One region of the Duganella zoogloeoides genome, then DNA from elsewhere that is predicted to be linked to it. Evidence: predicted binding sites of a transcription regulator. Region 1 holds the regulator's gene; the other holds the start of a gene.
The links. Region 1 encodes sigma-54, which starts transcription at its own class of promoters, with help from an activator protein. Its sites were predicted from a motif close to TGGCANGNAANCTGCTTT; they were not measured.
Positions count from the first base shown of each region.

Region 1 (4,394 bases):
TACGTAAAAGAACCGCCCACCGCTGGTCGCTCACCTGGATGGTCGTCATCGGCGTATTCGTGGCCGTCGGTACCGGCTGGATGGTGCAGTTGATTAACGAATCGAACCAGGATACGGCGCAGGACAAGTTCCGCAACGAGCCCGATTACATCATCGACCGGTTCAGCGTGGTGCGCATGACCAAGGACGGCAAGCCGGCCTATATCATTTCCGGCGACAAGCTCACCCACCTGCCGGCCGAAGAAGCGTCCGACATCATCAAGCCCTATATCAACACCTTGTCGGCCGAGCATCCGCCAATGACGGTGCGCGGCGACACCGCCCGCGTCGATCAGGACAACTCGCGCGTCAAGCTCGACGGCAACGTCAGCGTGGTACGCCCGGCCAGTGGCAAAAGCCAGGCCATGAGCCTGACCACGTCCACGCTCACCGTGTTCCCGGACGAGCAACGGATGGAAACCGTCGCACCGGTCGAACTGCACCTGGGCAAGACGGTGGCCACGGGTGTCGGCATGACCGCCAACAACGCAACGCTGCAAACCCAATTGGGCGGACGCGGCAAGATCACCGTGCCGCCGCATGCGGCACGCTAAAGGAAGATTATGAGAGCAATCACCAAGCACACCTTCTGGTCGGCAGCACTGCTGCTGGCGGCACTGACCATTCCGGCGCGCGCCGAAAAAGCCGACTCCAACAAGCCGATCGAAGTGTCGTTCGACCAGGCCGACTCCGATGACGTCAAGCAGATCAAGACCTTCACCGGCAATGTCATCCTCACGCGCGGCACCATCCGCATGACCTCGCCGAAGGCGGTGGTCACGCAAGACCCCGAGGGCTACCAGTTCGTGGTGCTCACCGGCACGCCCGGCGTGCAGGCCACGTTCCGCCAGAAACTCGACGGCGAGACCGACAAGTGGGTGGAAGGCCAGGCCGACCGCATCGAATACGACGACAAGACCGAGCTGGTCAAGCTGATCTCCAAGGGCCGCATCAAGCAGCTCGAGTCGGGCAAGGTCACCAGCCAGGTCGATGGCGAGTTCATATCCTACGACAGCCGCCGCGAAGTGTTCGCGGTGAAGAACAGCAGCAGCGGCGAGAGCAAACCGGGCGCCGGCCGCGGCACCATGGTGATCCAGCCATCGTCCAAGCGCCCGCCGATCGCGCCGGCGCAGCCGGTGCCGGCCACCCAGCCTGCGGGGAAATGACATGGAACCAAGTTGCGGTAGCACCCTGATCGTTCGCGGCCTGCAGAAAAGCTATGGCAAGCGCCAGGTCGTTCACGACGTGTCCCTGCAAGTCGATTGCGGCGAAGTGGTGGGTTTGCTCGGCCCCAACGGCGCCGGCAAGACCACGTCGTTCTACATGATCGTCGGCCTGGTACCGTCGGACGCCGGCACCATCGATATCGGCGGCGTCGACGTCTCGTCGCTGCCGATCCACCGCCGCGCCTCGCTCGGCCTGTCGTACCTGCCGCAGGAAGCGTCGGTGTTCCGCAAACTGACGGTGGAAGAAAATATTCGCGCTGTCCTCGAAATCCAGAAAGTGGACGGCAAGCCTTTATCCAAGGCTGACATTACTGAACGGCTCAATACCCTGCTGGCCGATTTGCAAATCGAGAAGCTGCGCGAGAACCCCGCGCTCTCGCTCTCCGGCGGCGAACGCCGCCGGGTGGAGATCGCCCGTGCGCTGGCCACCAACCCGCGCTTCGTGCTGCTCGACGAACCATTCGCCGGGGTCGACCCGATTGCCGTGATCGAGATCCAGCGCATCGTGCGCTTTCTCAAGGAGCGGCAAATCGGCGTCCTCATTACCGATCACAATGTGCGCGAGACGCTGGGCATCTGCGACCGCGCATATATCATCAACCAGGGCTCGGTGCTGGCTTCGGGCCGTCCGGACGACATCATCGCCGACGAGTCGGTCCGCCGCGTCTACCTGGGTGAACACTTCCGAATGTAATCCATGAAACAGTCGTTGCAACTGCGGACCTCGCAGCATCTCGCGCTGACGCCCCAACTGCAGCAATCGATCCGCTTGCTGCAGCTCTCCACGCTGGAGCTGCACCAGGAACTCGAACAACTCCTGACCGACAATCCCTTGCTCGAGCGGTTAGACGACCCGCTCGACCATTCGCTGCGGCTGTTGTCCGACGGCGCCATCAGCCAGCAGGCGCCGTCCGGCGAAGCGCCGTCCGAATCGGGCCCGCAGGAAGCGGCGCCCGCCGGCGAGGCCGACGCCTACGAAGGCCCCGCCGCCGATACCGAAAGTACCACCGCCGAAGCGGACATGGACTGGAGCGACGCCGGCCGCAGCAAGGCGCCCGACGACGAAGACGCGCGTCCGCAAATCGAAGCGCACCACTGCACCCTGCGCGAACACCTGATGGAGCAGATGCGGGTGACCGTGCTCGAGCTGCGCGACCGCGCGCTGGTCGAGCTGATCATCGACGCGCTCGACGAAAACGGCTACCTCGAAGAAGCGCTCGACGAGATCCACGCGCGCCTGCCGGAGGAACTGGAAGTCGAACTCGACGAGCTGCAAACGGCATTGTCGCTGCTGCAAAGTTTCGACCCGGCCGGCGTGGGGGCGCGCAATGCGGCCGAGTGCCTGGCGCTGCAAATCAAGCGCTTGCCCGGCATCGCGCTGGTGACGCGACGGATGGCCGTGGCCATCGTCGAAAAGCACCTGACGTGGTTTGCCCAGCGCGATTTCAACAAGCTGAAAAAAGCGCTGCTGTGCGACGACGAAGACTTGCGCGAAGTACAGACCGTGATCCGCCAGTGCAATCCGCACCCCGGTGCGGCGTTCGCGTCCGACGTGTCGGACTACGTGGTGCCGGACGTGATCGTGAAAAAATCGCGCACCGGCTGGCAGGTCAGCCTGAACAACGACGTCATGCCGCGCCTGCGCGTAAACGCCATGTACGCCAACCTGCTCAAGCAGAAGAAGGGCGAGGGAGGCGAGGGCGCCATGGGCGCGCAGCTGCAGGAAGCGAAGTGGCTGATCAAGAATATGCGCCAGCGGTTCGACACCATCCTGCGCGTGGCGCAAGCGATAGTAGAACGACAAAAGAACTTTTTCTCGCACGGCGCCGTTGCCATGCGCCCCCTTGTGCTTCGCGAAATTGCTGATACACTGGGTTTACACGAGAGCACCATTTCTCGGGTAACAACTCAGAAATACATGCTGACGCCGCACGGCATGTTTGAGCTGAAATATTTTTTTGGTAGCCACGTCGCCACCGAAGCGGGAGGTGAAGCCAGTTCGACGGCGATACGGGCACTGATCGTGCAACTGACAGGAGCTGAAGACCCTAAAAATCCTTTATCCGACAGTAAGATTGCGGACATGCTGGGAGAACAGGGCATGGTGATTGCGCGACGCACTGTTGCCAAATATCGCGAAGCCCTCAAAATCCCTCCAGTCAGTCTCCGCAAGTCTTTGTAGTGCACTGGTTCCTGCTTACTCGGCAACAATGGGTAAAGCACGAACCGTCAGCGACATTTATCTTTAGGAGTGTGTATGAATCTCACCATCAGTGGACATCATCTCGAAGTGACCGCCGCCATTCGTGAATACGTGCAGAGCAAGCTCGAACGCGTGACACGGCACTTTGATCAAGTGATTGATATTGCTGTCATTCTGACCGTAGATAACCTTAAAGAGAAAACCAAGCGCCAAAAGGCTGAAATCAATCTGCGCCTGTCCGGTAAAACGGTCTACGTGGAAAGCCTGTCGCAAGACCTGTACGCTGCGATCGACACCCTGATCGACAAGCTGGACCGCCAGGTCATGAAGTACAAAGGCAAAGTCCAACAGCACGGCCACGATGCGATCAAGCATCTCCCGGATAACTTCGAACCAGCTGCCGCCGCCCTTTAACAACGGCGCGACACACCAACTAAGGGCGCACAAGGCGCCCTTTCTTGTTTTTGGAGCTACATGAAAATTGTTTATCTGGTTTATACCGTTCTCCTTTCCGCCTCCGCTGCTTCCGCCGTCGCCGCCACCTGCCAGCCGGCGCCGGCCGCCGTCATCGACATCGACGCCAACAGCTACTACAACGACGCCAACCATTCCGTGATCGACCCGGCGCGGCGCGCCAAAAACATCGCCAGCACCGAGCCGGTCGAACAATTCTTGTCTGGCGTCGCCCGCAACGCCAGCCGCTACCAGGCCAACGGCAAGCCGCAAGACGCCGCCTGCGCCTTGAACTGGCTGGACAGCTGGGCCGGCCAGCAGGCCATGCTGGGCAAGATGTCGAGCGAACAGGCGTATTTCGTGCGCAAGTGGACCCTGGGCGGACTGGCGCTCAGCTATGCGCGCGTGCAGGCAGCCGCCATGCCCGCGCAAAAGCAAGCGATCGAGGCGTGGCTGTCCACGCTGGCCGACGC
Region 1 covers NZ_CP140152.1:5,435,949-5,440,342, reverse strand. Annotated here, with positions in the region: gene lptC (LPS export ABC transporter periplasmic protein LptC) at 1-593, shown strand, start outside; gene lptA (lipopolysaccharide transport periplasmic protein LptA) at 603-1,205, shown strand; gene lptB (LPS export ABC transporter ATP-binding protein) at 1,207-1,959, shown strand; gene SR858_RS23890 (RNA polymerase factor sigma-54) at 1,963-3,447, shown strand; gene hpf (ribosome hibernation-promoting factor, HPF/YfiA family) at 3,523-3,882, shown strand; gene SR858_RS23880 (alginate lyase family protein) at 3,943-4,394, shown strand, end outside.

Region 2 (4,394 bases), 1.3 Mb from region 1:
CCGACACCACGCCGGAACCGGTCTGGTATTTCCACAGTTCCTTGCCGGTCTTGGCGTCGAACGCTTTGACGTAGCCGTCCGAGGTGCCGGTGATCAGCAAGCCGCCAGCCGTGGTCAGCGTGCCGCCCCACAGCGGGAATTTTTCCTTGTTTTCCCAGACGATCTTGCCGGTCTTCGGATCGATCGCGCGCAGGGTGCCGATGTGGTCGTCATACAGGCGCTTGATACGGAAGCCCTGGCCCAGGTAGGCGGAGCCGGCCTTGTAGTGGATTTGCTCGGTCCAGTAATCCATGCCCCAGTGGTTGGCGGGGATGTAGAACAGGCCGGTATCGGGCGAGTACGACATCGGCATCCAGTTGGTGCCGCCCAGGAATGGCGGCGACACGAACACGGCCTTGCCTTTGTCGGCGCCCGCTTCCGGTAGCGGCGGCCGCTTGCCGTTTTCCACCGGACGGCCGGTTTTCAGGTCGATGCTCTTGGCCCAGTTGATGCCGTCCACAAACGGCCAAGCGTTGATCAGCGACGTCGGTTTGTTCGGATAGCCGGCGCCGGTGGCCAGCTTGGTCCGGTCGGTGACGTAGAAGAAGCCGTTGCGGTCGGCGTGCGCGCTGGCCTTGATCAGCTTGCCCGTCTTGGCGTCCTTGTAGTCGAACAGCACCACCGAGTTATTGCCCGAGAAGTCCCAGGCATCGTTGGGCGTGTGCTGGTAAAAGCCTTTCAGCTCACCGGTGCTGGCATCGACATACGCCTGGCCCGACGTAAACAGGCTGTCCCAGTTGCGCGGGTCGTCGCGTTCCTTGGTGCGCTCCCAGGTGTTCCATGGCGCCGGGTTGCCGGCGCCAATGATGATGGTGTTGGTGTCGGGATCGAACGACGCCGTTTGCCATGGTGCGCCGCCGCCGTGCTCCCACGCTTCGCGCAGCTTGCCGTCCTTGTCGCGCGGCCAGCTGGGAGCGTTGGCGTCGCCGGTGGGCGTGCTCGGTTTGCCGTCGGTGCGGCCCACGTGACCTTCCACCAGCGGACGGGCCCATACCTCGGCGCCGGTATCCGGGTCGCGCGCGAACAGCCAGCCCTGGGCGCCGAATTCATCGCCCGAGTTGCCGTGGATGAGCAGTACACGGCCGCCTTTTTCGCGGATGATGAACGGTGCACCGGTCATCGTGTAGCCCAGTTTCTGGTCGCCGAATTTTTCGTTCCACATCACCTTGCCGGTGTTCTTGTTGAGCGCGACGATGCGGGCGTCGAGCGTGCCGAAGTACACCTTGTCACCGTAGATCGCGGGGCCGCGATTGACCACGTCGCAGCAGGGGCGGATATCGTCGGGCAGCCGGTGTTCGTACGCCCACAGCTGGCGGCCGGTCTTGGCATCGAGCGCATAGATGCGCGAGTACGACGCCGTCACGTAGATGATGCCGTCGTGTACCAGCGCCTGCGCTTCCTGGCCGCGCTGCTTTTCACCGCCGAACGAAAACGTCCAGGCCGGCACGATCTGGTCGACGTTCTTGGTGTTGATGCGCTTGGCCAGGCTGTGGCGCTGCGCCTTCAGGCCCAGGCCATAGCTGAGCACTTGCTTGGTGCCCTGGTCGGCATTGGCGATATCGTCCCAGGTGACCTTGGTATCGGCGGCGTGGGAAGCTCCGGCAATCAGGACAAGGATGGCGGCGGCGATTGGACGTGGAAATACTGGCTGCATGCTGGTCTCCGTTATAAGTTTTGTACTGAGAAGTTTTTGATGAAGCAGTGCGACGGGTTGCTGCGGTCATTTCAGCAACATGCGTGCCAGCGTGGCTGGCGGGGCGCGGCGGTCATCGCACCGGGCCGCGCTGCGCTGTCCTGCCACAGCCGCCGCACGGGGCTGTGACATTTTTGAACAACGGTACAGCGATAGCGCCGCTCGCCATGGAGGGCGGTGCCGCTGGCAACAGGAGAAGTGCCGCTGGCACAGCGGTTGCTGAACAGGGCTCCAGGAGGCCGCCGTGCGCCTTCATACCAATCACAAGGAGACCACCATGCAATCACCGCCACGCCGCCATTTCATTTGCCAACTGCTTGCCGTCGGCGGCATGGGCGCCACCGCGCTGGCCGGCGCACAAACCTCGGCGCCGAAGGTGGACGAGGACAGCGACCAGGCCAAGGCGCTCGGCTACCGCCATGACACGACCAAGGTCGATGGCAAAAAATATCCGCAACACGTGCCGGCCCAGCGCTGCGACAACTGTTCCTTCTTCCAGGGCAAAAAGGGCGACCCGTGGGCCGGCTGCGCGATGTTCGGCCGCAAGCAGATCGCGGCGCCCGGCTGGTGCGTGGCGTGGGCCAAGGCGCCGGCGTAGCCAATAAAAAAAGGCGCTGCCGCGGCAGCGCCCTTGCTTCTGCAATCACGACAATTACAGTTTTTGTTCGCGCTGCGACTCCAGATAAGCCTTCACCGCCCAGATAGCCTCTTGCGTGAACACGCCCTCGAACGGCGGCATGTACACCGCGCCATTGCGCGAACGGCCATGGCGCACCGTCTCCAGCACGTACTGGTCGATCTCCTGCGCACAGGCATCCTTTTTCCTGGCATCGGCCAGCACCGCGCAGTCGTTGTCGAGCTTGCGCAAGTCCGGCGCCATGCCGCCCGACACCGCCTCCAGCCCATGGCAACGCGCACAGTTTTGCGTGTAAGCAGCACTGCCGATGCGGATCGCCTCGGCGTTGTTCCGATACGGGTTTTCCGTGCGCCACTCGGCGCCCAGTTGTGGCAGGGTGGATGTATCGACTGCTTGCGGCGTCATATTGCCGTGCGCGTACACGGCTGCGGCCAGCATGCAAGTTGCCATGCCGCCCAGGCCGCCGAGGATGCGCCAGATACGGGTGTGGGTAGTTGTCATCGTAGTCTCCATGTTGTTGATCGATTCGGTTGATCGCATAGTGCGTGGCAGACAGCGATAGCAATCGGTATGCCATCGACGGCTGACCGCTGCGTTCACACCGCAGTGTTCAGGAATGGAACAGTTGTGCAATACCACCCGCCATCAGCTGATCCCATTTGACGCAGCGGCGGCGCTGGCAGCGGCTGTAGCGGCTGGCACGGCATTTGCGAAATGAAAGCAGGGCGGGAGATTCCGCATTTATAGATGTAATCCAACGAGAAAGAGGACGACATGAATCTGGCAGACATCAGCAAACTGGGCGTAGCCAATCCTTTCAAACAACGCTACGACAACTACATCGGCGGCAAGTTCGTGGCGCCGGTCAAGGGTGAGTACTTCGGCAATATCACGCCCATCACCGGCCAGGTGTTTTGCGAAGTGGCGCGCTCCACCGCCGAAGACGTGGAACTGGCGCTGGACGCCGCCCATGCCGCCAAGGTTGCCTGGGGAAAAACCTCGCAAACCGAGCGCGCCAATATCCTCAATAAAATCGCCGACCGCATGGAAGCGAACCTGGCGCTGATCGCCACTGCCGAGACCATCGACAACGGCAAGCCGATCCGCGAAACCACGGCGGCCGACATTCCGCTGGCCATCGACCACTTCCGCTACTTCGCCGGTTGCATCCGCGCCCAGGAAGGCTCGGTTGCGCAAATCGACTCGGAAACCTATGCGTACCATTTCCATGAACCGCTGGGCGTGGTCGGCCAGATCATCCCGTGGAATTTCCCGATCCTGATGGCCGTGTGGAAGCTGGCGCCGGCGCTCGCTGCCGGCAATTGCGTGGTACTCAAACCCGCCGAGCAAACCCCGGCGTCGATCATGGTGTTGATCGAACTGATCGGCGACCTGCTGCCGCCCGGCGTGCTCAACATCGTCAATGGGTTCGGGCTGGAAGCGGGCAAGCCGCTGGCATCGAACAAGCGCATCGCCAAGATCGCGTTTACCGGCGAAACCGGCACCGGCCGCCTGATCATGCAATACGCGGCGCAAAACCTGATTCCCGTCACGCTGGAACTGGGCGGCAAATCGCCCAACATCTTCTTTGCCGACGTGATGGATGCCGACGACGCATTCTTCGACAAGTGCCTGGAAGGCTTTGCCATGTTCGCGCTGAACCAGGGCGAGGTGTGCACATGCCCGTCGCGCGTGTTGATCCAGGAATCGATTTACGAAAAATTCATCGAGCGTGCACTGGCCCGCGTGGCCGCCATCAAGCAGGGCAACCCGCTCGACGCCGGCACCATGCTCGGCGCTCAGGCCTCGCAGGAGCAGCTGGAAAAAATCCTGTCGTACATCGACATCGGCAAGCAGGAAGGCGCGCAAGTGCTGGCCGGCGGCGAGCGCAATGTGCAGGGCGGCGACCTGGAAAGCGGCTATTACGTTCGGCCCACCGTGTTCAAGGGCGACAACAGCATGCGCATCTTCCAGGAAGAGATTTTCGGACCGGTGGTGTCGGTCACCACGTTCAAGGACGAGGAA
Region 2 covers NZ_CP140152.1:415,460-419,853, forward strand. Annotated here, with positions in the region: gene SR858_RS01900 (methanol/ethanol family PQQ-dependent dehydrogenase) at 1-1,693, opposite strand, end outside; gene SR858_RS01905 (high-potential iron-sulfur protein) at 2,010-2,330, shown strand; gene pedF (cytochrome c-550 PedF) at 2,385-2,819, opposite strand; gene adh (aldehyde dehydrogenase) at 3,144-4,394, shown strand, end outside.
Region 2: pedF (cytochrome c-550 PedF) is a predicted target of sigma-54. The motif match lies at 2,928-2,945, and genes of this name have one in related genera.